Regions from separate parts of the Candidatus Brocadia sinica JPN1 genome, predicted to be linked through region 1. Evidence: riboswitches for the same ligand, from Rfam matches in the RefSeq annotation. Region 1 holds a riboswitch; each other region holds the start of a gene.

What was found. A riboswitch is a leader RNA that binds a small molecule or an ion and turns the genes downstream of it on or off. The one in region 1 is predicted to bind cyclic di-GMP.
Region 2: it holds a riboswitch for cyclic di-GMP, as region 1 does, so the genes downstream of both, BROSI_RS00045 (hypothetical protein) here and BROSI_RS01110 (hypothetical protein) in region 1, are expected to answer to the same signal.
Region 3: it holds a riboswitch for cyclic di-GMP, as region 1 does, so the genes downstream of both, BROSI_RS03200 (caspase family protein) here and BROSI_RS01110 (hypothetical protein) in region 1, are expected to answer to the same signal.

What each region holds. Positions count from the first base shown of each region.
Region 1 is NZ_BAFN01000001.1:245,120-247,393, reverse strand. Features, by position in the region: gene BROSI_RS01115 (UbiA-like polyprenyltransferase) at 1-578, shown strand, start outside; cyclic di-GMP riboswitch class I at 865-970, shown strand; gene BROSI_RS01110 (hypothetical protein) at 1,120-1,866, shown strand; gene BROSI_RS01105 (hypothetical protein) at 1,814-2,149, shown strand.
Region 2 is NZ_BAFN01000001.1:12,319-14,592, forward strand. Features, by position in the region: gene BROSI_RS00045 (hypothetical protein) at 1-1,093, opposite strand, end outside; cyclic di-GMP riboswitch class I at 1,346-1,457, opposite strand; gene BROSI_RS00050 (FG-GAP-like repeat-containing protein) at 1,911-2,274, opposite strand, start outside.
Region 3 is NZ_BAFN01000001.1:704,034-706,307, reverse strand. Features, by position in the region: gene BROSI_RS03205 (MgtC/SapB family protein) at 1-647, opposite strand, end outside; cyclic di-GMP riboswitch class I at 1,081-1,199, shown strand; gene BROSI_RS03200 (caspase family protein) at 1,251-2,274, shown strand, end outside.

The DNA.
Region 1 (2,274 bases):
TCTTGTGCGTCATTCTTTTCATTATTTGTGCATGGTTACTCAATCGGCTGGCCTTTTATATGTCTCCGCTGGCCATCCTTGTCGTCTTCGGGTATTCGTACACAAAGCGGTTTACCCATTTGTCTCATTTTGTGCTGGGCATTGCATTAGGGCTGTCACCCCTTGGCGCATGGGTAGGGATTCAGGGAACGCTGGCGGCTCCCCCTTTCCTGCTGAGTCTTGCCGTTGTATTGTGGACGGCGGGATTCGATATTATTTATGCCTGTCAGGACGTGGAACATGACATAAAATCGGGATTATATTCCCTTCCGAAGAAATTAGGCATTAAGGGGGCGCTAATACTTTCTGCCGTATTACATCTTTTCATGGTAGGGGTGCTGCTGGCAGTATCCCGATACACAGATTTAGGTATTCTGTATACGATCGGGGTATGTATCGTTGCCGCTTTGCTTATTTATGAACATTCCCTCGTCAGGCCAAAAGATCTATCAAAAATCAATACAGCCTTTTTTACCGTGAATGGAATTATCAGTGTCGGCCTGATGGGCATAACCTTACTAGATATCTTTGTGAGATAAGTTTGGATTTAGGGAAGGGGGGGTAAAAATGGTACGAGGAAGTTAAAAACAATAGTCTGGTACGTCGGAAATGGCATATCATATCAATGTGTCATGGCACACTTGTGTGACGTCACACTTCTGTGTCACAACACACTTTTTTCATTTTCTTTGGATAAATCGATTGCTATTTATACCTGTCATGTTATAGTTATAAGTTATTAATAAACATTGTTTTATGGAATAATTAATTTAAAGTCCACTTCTGTGTTTATATTCTGGCGTTTGTTTTGCTCCTACTAAATTGTTACGACAAAGGTAAACCCTGAGTGATCAGGGGGGCGCAAAGTAAAGGGTCTTTAAACTATTTTCCTGCAAACGCAGGAAAATAGAAAGATAGCCTTACTGCCGAAGACGTTTTTTTCCAAAGATCGTCTTTTGCAGTAAGGCTTTTTTTTGAGTACGGGAGGTGAATACGGAAATCAATTTTCGTATCAGGTAAGATTTATGATAATGTAGACAAGAAAGAAGTCATTTTTGTGGATAACAAAAAGAGGAGAAAATGATGAATCGTTTATGGATGGAAGTCGCAGTATGCAGGTGGTGGAAAATAGGACTTTTAAGTGTTTTATGTTTAGCCGGATGGTCCGGATGGGTAAAGGCAGACTCATTGGGATTGAGCTTTGAGGCGAGGGTGACATGCCAGAGGTCAATAGAAGAGGTCTACTGGAAACATACGATATGGCCTGAGGAAAATACCTCCCCGAAACCACCACTGAGCGAGGTTATATTTGAAGATGAACTGAGAAAGAAGGTGGAGGAGACGCTGAGGATGTCAAAGGCTCTGGAGGTTATCTGGAAGCAGCCGGTCGATGGGTATCAGCTCCAGGCGGAAATGGAGCGAATGGCAGAGACAACCCGGAACCCTGAGATATTACGTGAACTATGGTCGGCGCTAGGTAATGATCTACAGTTGATAGCAGAGTGTCTGGCAAGACCCTTGTTAATGGAAAGGCTTAATACACGAATAGAGGACATGAAGGGGATGGGAGGGGAATGCCGTGAGGTGGAATGGAGGAAAGGGACAAATCTAGGAGAAGAGGCAACGGAGAACAGGAGTGGAGACGTCCTGGAACTGTCAGAGGATGAGTGGCAGGAGGCGATTGGAAAGTTGGCTGAGGCTTTTTGGAGGGGAGGAACAGGATATACCGTTGCGTCGTGTAAGCGCATTACAGGAGTATGGGGAGAGGTTTTATGTGATGGAGGTATTGAGGAAAGGGTCAGATCGAGTAAAGGTAGCCGTTGTTGAGTGGAAAAAGAAAGGGTTTGATGAGTGGTGGGTACGGATGGGTGAGCGGTTTGCCCCTGAGGTGGAAGGTGAGGCATTTACCTGTCGTTTCCTGAAATTGCAGCAGGAGCCCCCCCTACCCTATGCGCTCAACACCTGGTCTGCAATGCCTACGGGGGCAGCCCCCACTGCCCGATACTGGCACACTGCGGTGTGGACGGGCACGCAGATGATTGTGTGTGGGGGTACTAGGACTGATGGCTCTAATAATAATCTCAGCACCGGTGGACACTATACTCCATGAGAACTGATGCAGTGTCCAATTACAAAGGCCAAAACATGCAGAGAGGTTTGGTTAAAGTTCAACCCCCTCCCCTGATACATCAATACCAGGGGAGGGGAAAGCTTATGGAAAGGTTTATATAGCCG
Region 2 (2,274 bases), 230 kb from region 1:
AATCCAGGGTGTCAAGCACACTAGCAGTACCGGGTTGGGTGGCGCTAGGTGGTATGAAGAAATCTGGCACATCCAGATAATACGGTCCCAACAGAGCAGCGAATGCTGGATTTTCCGCATTTTCCAAGTAATAAAGGTATAATCCCGTATTATCGGTAAATGGATCTGCAACTGCTAAAGTCGCCCACTCATTCTGGTCGCGCACTATAGGTGGTGCAATGGTTCCCATAAGGCCTCCCCAAAATGGGACACCAAGACCTAATCCGTTGTATGCGCGAGCCTTTGACATAGTGAACAAAGCTGATCCAATATAAAAAGGATCAAAAAGATTTGCCGTAATAATTAACGCATCCTGATCCATGCCAAGTTGAGGATAGTCCCAAAAAGCGCCACCGTAAATAGCTCCCACATTGAAAGCATAAATATACCATCCGCTAAAGGCATTCCAGTTCTTGGAAATTGCAATAAAATGCCATTGATCGCCATCTATTTCTGGAAACGACTCTGCGGTAATTATAAAACGATTCCAATCTTTATCATGAACGCATCGAGGATCAAAAAGAGCTTCTTCGAAATATCCAAAAAAAGCGTTCATTGAGACACTGCTTTGCAAAACCTGATCTGATTTCCTGTAGATACTAACATTAGAATTTGTTACCTCAACAAAATGTTGTTTTCCTACTGCCCCATGGGTATCAGGTGGATACCACCCTCCCGCTGCCGTTTGGTTAACTCCATTGAAATTAATCCCCATAATAATCGGTGGCGCCAAAGGGCCCTTTGCTTCTGGACGACCCTGAGGAGCTTTTGTCTTATCTTGCGCCTGTTTCTTCATTTCCTCGTATTTTTGGGGATCTCCGTGCGGACGGAATGATATCTCCTTTACCTGCAGCGGTTGCTTGGTTGCATTATCCGCCAGCATCTCTTCCATCGTTCTCGATTTTGCAGCCTCTAGCTGATGAGTTTGTTTTTGCATTTCTATTTTATTTTCTTCCACAAGCCTTGGAGCAGCAGCATTTGCTCCAACGTGAATAAGTGCAGGCAATAACAAAGTAGCTTGCGATAGTAACAGTAACCTACATATTTTACGCATATTCTCCTCCTTCTCTTCTTTAAATTAAAAAACAAAGTACGCTCCAAAATTACTATTTACAAATTGATTTTTTTGATGCACCCCCCTTTCTTAAGTTAAACATGGACAAACAAAGTTTGTCGTTCGATTGAGCGCTTACGACAAAGTCCATGCTACCCTGTAACCCGCTCAAATAAAATGAGAATTCTTATACAATTAAATTTTAAAATGCCAAAAAAAAGGCCTTACTGCAAAGATATTCTAAGATACATCTTCGGCAGTAAGGCTGTCTCATGAGCGGTTTAAATTGTTTAAACTGCTTAAATGGCTGACGAGATCCTTTACTTTGCGCCCCCTGATCACTCAGGGTTTGCCTTTTTCGGGACGGTATTTTTCGTACGAATCCTAATTTTTTGTTAAATTATGTCAACAATAATTCTATCCATAGATCAGGTTAAAAAAACTTGTAAAAAATGACTTAGAAGGCATCAACCAAGCATACTTTTAATTGTCAAAAAGAATGCCACAAACAAGACCAAAATGTTTATCGTGTAATATTTATCATAAACCATTTGGATGCAGTCTATTATAAGATACCATAAAGCAGAATCGTCCGTTGCTAAGGCAAAGGAAAAGTGTGACATGGCACACAAGTGTGACGTCGCACTTATGTGCCATGTCACACAAAACCCTTTTTTATTTGTTCATCGATATAAACTTCACCAGCTTCAATTGAACTGCCTATTTGAAATTGTTTTGAATTTCTGATTTCATGCCTTGGTGTTAACGGTTTTCTATGAATAAAACTTACAAAAAAGTTTTTAAAGGTAACACTCTACTACAGGGCATTATACAAATCCTGCACTTCCTGGTCGGTCAAGGCACGTTTGTAAATTCTAACATCATCAATCGTACCATTAAAATAACCATTAAACCCTGTATGCCCTATTCTCATGTTGGAATACAATGTCAATGGCACAACCGTATTCCCCGCCGGATGGGTTCGAGTATTGGCCAGCTGCCCATTTACATAGAGCATCTGTTTCCCTGTAGCCTTGTTGTAAGTGCCAACTACATGATACCAACCACCAACCGAATTGACCAAATCCTTTATAGCAGTTTTCTGTGTCTTATTTCCACTTCCATCCTGTGTCACGAGGATAAATTGAAGTGTATCAGGTGCGGTTTTATAAAATCGCACA
Region 3 (2,274 bases), 460 kb from region 1:
ACTTTTGAGACCGCAGTCTCGTCTTTAAATCTCACATTGATGTTATACTGAACTTCATTTTTCACAAGGTCGCGTTCAAATTCGTAATGTTGCAATTCCATTGAATTCCTTCTTAATATTTCCACAATAGGTGTGAAATTGGGTTCGGAACCTGAGGCGCACACCTTGAGTGTTCTATAGGTATCACGTTTAATTCCGCGTTCAAAGAGAGGTCCTAACAATAGCGCAAAAAGCGTTATGAGTGTTGTAAGCATCGCAGGAGTATAACAGCTGCTTCCTATTGCCAAACCGATGCCCGCCACGACCCATAAAGATGCCGCAGTCGTCAACCCCCGCACCGTTGTTTTAAATCTCATAATTGTGCCCGCACCCAGGAAACCGATCCCGGTTACCACCTGGGCGGCAATCCTTGCAGGATCGACCCGTATGATGGAATCAGCGGCAAAAGTTTTATATCTTTGAAAGATATGCTCAGATACCACCATCATCAGGGTTACACCCACGCATACCAGAATATGGGTCCTCAATCCGGCCGGTCGTCCTCGCCGTTCCCTTTCCCACCCAATAATCCCGCCTAAAACGGCTGCTATGAGAAGTTTTCCGATAGAGTTATCAAAGGTTTCCATAAGACTCAGAAGATAAGACATATCTGCTCCTTCATTTAACAAAGAGATTTATTCAACACATAACTCATTTTAGATAAATGATTTAAGTATTTGACAAAAAGTATAACCCAGCCTATAATTAATGTCAAATGTTTATTATCTTCCCACCAAAAGTAAAAATAAAGTTTAGACTTTTTTCTCAAATACTGAAAGGCACGAAGAAGCCTGGGCCGCATCGAATCTGAAAGAAAGACTGTCTTCCGCGTGAATTATACCGGTTGTGTGTCATGACACATACATGTGACGATACACTTGTGTGGCATGTTGCATTTTTTGCGCATTATATCCATTGCCATTCATGTTTTGTTCTTCGTTCGTAAGTGATTAAAATACAAATCACAATGAAATAATTTTTAAAATTTTTTTTGCCTGTTGTAAAATGGTTTCTATTTTGCCAATGACTCTTTAGCAAGCATTTTGATAAGGGTAAACCCTGAGTGATCGGGGGGCGCAAAGTAGTGGATCTTTAAGCCTGTACGGACGGGGTTTTAAAAAACCGGTTTTTGCGGGAATAAAGACAGCCTTACTGCCGGAATGAATATCTCTGTAGTAAGGCTTTTTTATTTGCAGGAAAGGGGGAACCGTATGGGAAAAATAATTTTTGTCCATGGAATTGGGGATTCAAAGTCTGATTACTGGCATGAATGGCGTGAGAGAGTTGCTAATGCAATCGGGACAAACAAATTTGACCCTAACCGTGACTATCATGGTGTATGGTGGGAAGGCATTATGGATGATTATTCAGGGGGAGGAGAACCCGGAAAAAGATCATTGAAAGCGCCCTCGTTAACAGACAAGGCATCGAAACTCAAGGATGAAATAAATACGACAATTCACCGGGAACTCTTACGATGGTGCAAAGGGAAAGGAAAAACTCTCGATCGAAGTATGGAGCGAGGATTCATTGGCGATTACCTTGGCGATTTTGGATATTATTTACTTGATGCAGCTTTAGCAGATAAAGTCCAAAAACAGCTTCGGGACAAACTTATCGAATTGTCACAACAGGATACTGAACTCCACATTATCTGTCATAGCTGGGGAACAGTAGTAACGTACGATGTCTTAAGCAGGTGGGACAAATGTCCAAAGATTTCGTCACTGATTACCATTGGCAGCCCTCTGTGGATACCCGTTGTCAGAATTGAACGGCGAAAATATCCGGAGAAGACGATGCGGTGGACGAATGTCGATAATGAGGGAAACGGATTCTGGGAATGGTTTAATGGCGATCCTATTGGCGGTTACTTAAATATTTACGATGATCATGACCGCTTTAAAAACATGAATATCCATAGTAAGACTGGTCACCTTGCGGTGGGGTATCTAGGGGATGACGAAATGACCGGGATCCTGCTGACATCCTTGAGGGTAACAATCCCACCAGGGGTTGCAGAGAGGGCGTTAGAGCCGAGAAAACCAAAGAAAAAGGCATTACTGATTGCCATTAACGAATATCCGTTCCCTATTCCACCGCTCTACGGCTGCATAAACGACTCTTTCCTGGTAAACCGTATGCTTCAGGAGGTGCATGAATTCCCAACCAAAGACATCCATATGGTTCATAATCACCGCGCAACCACGAATAAGATCAGGAACAAGATAGAGT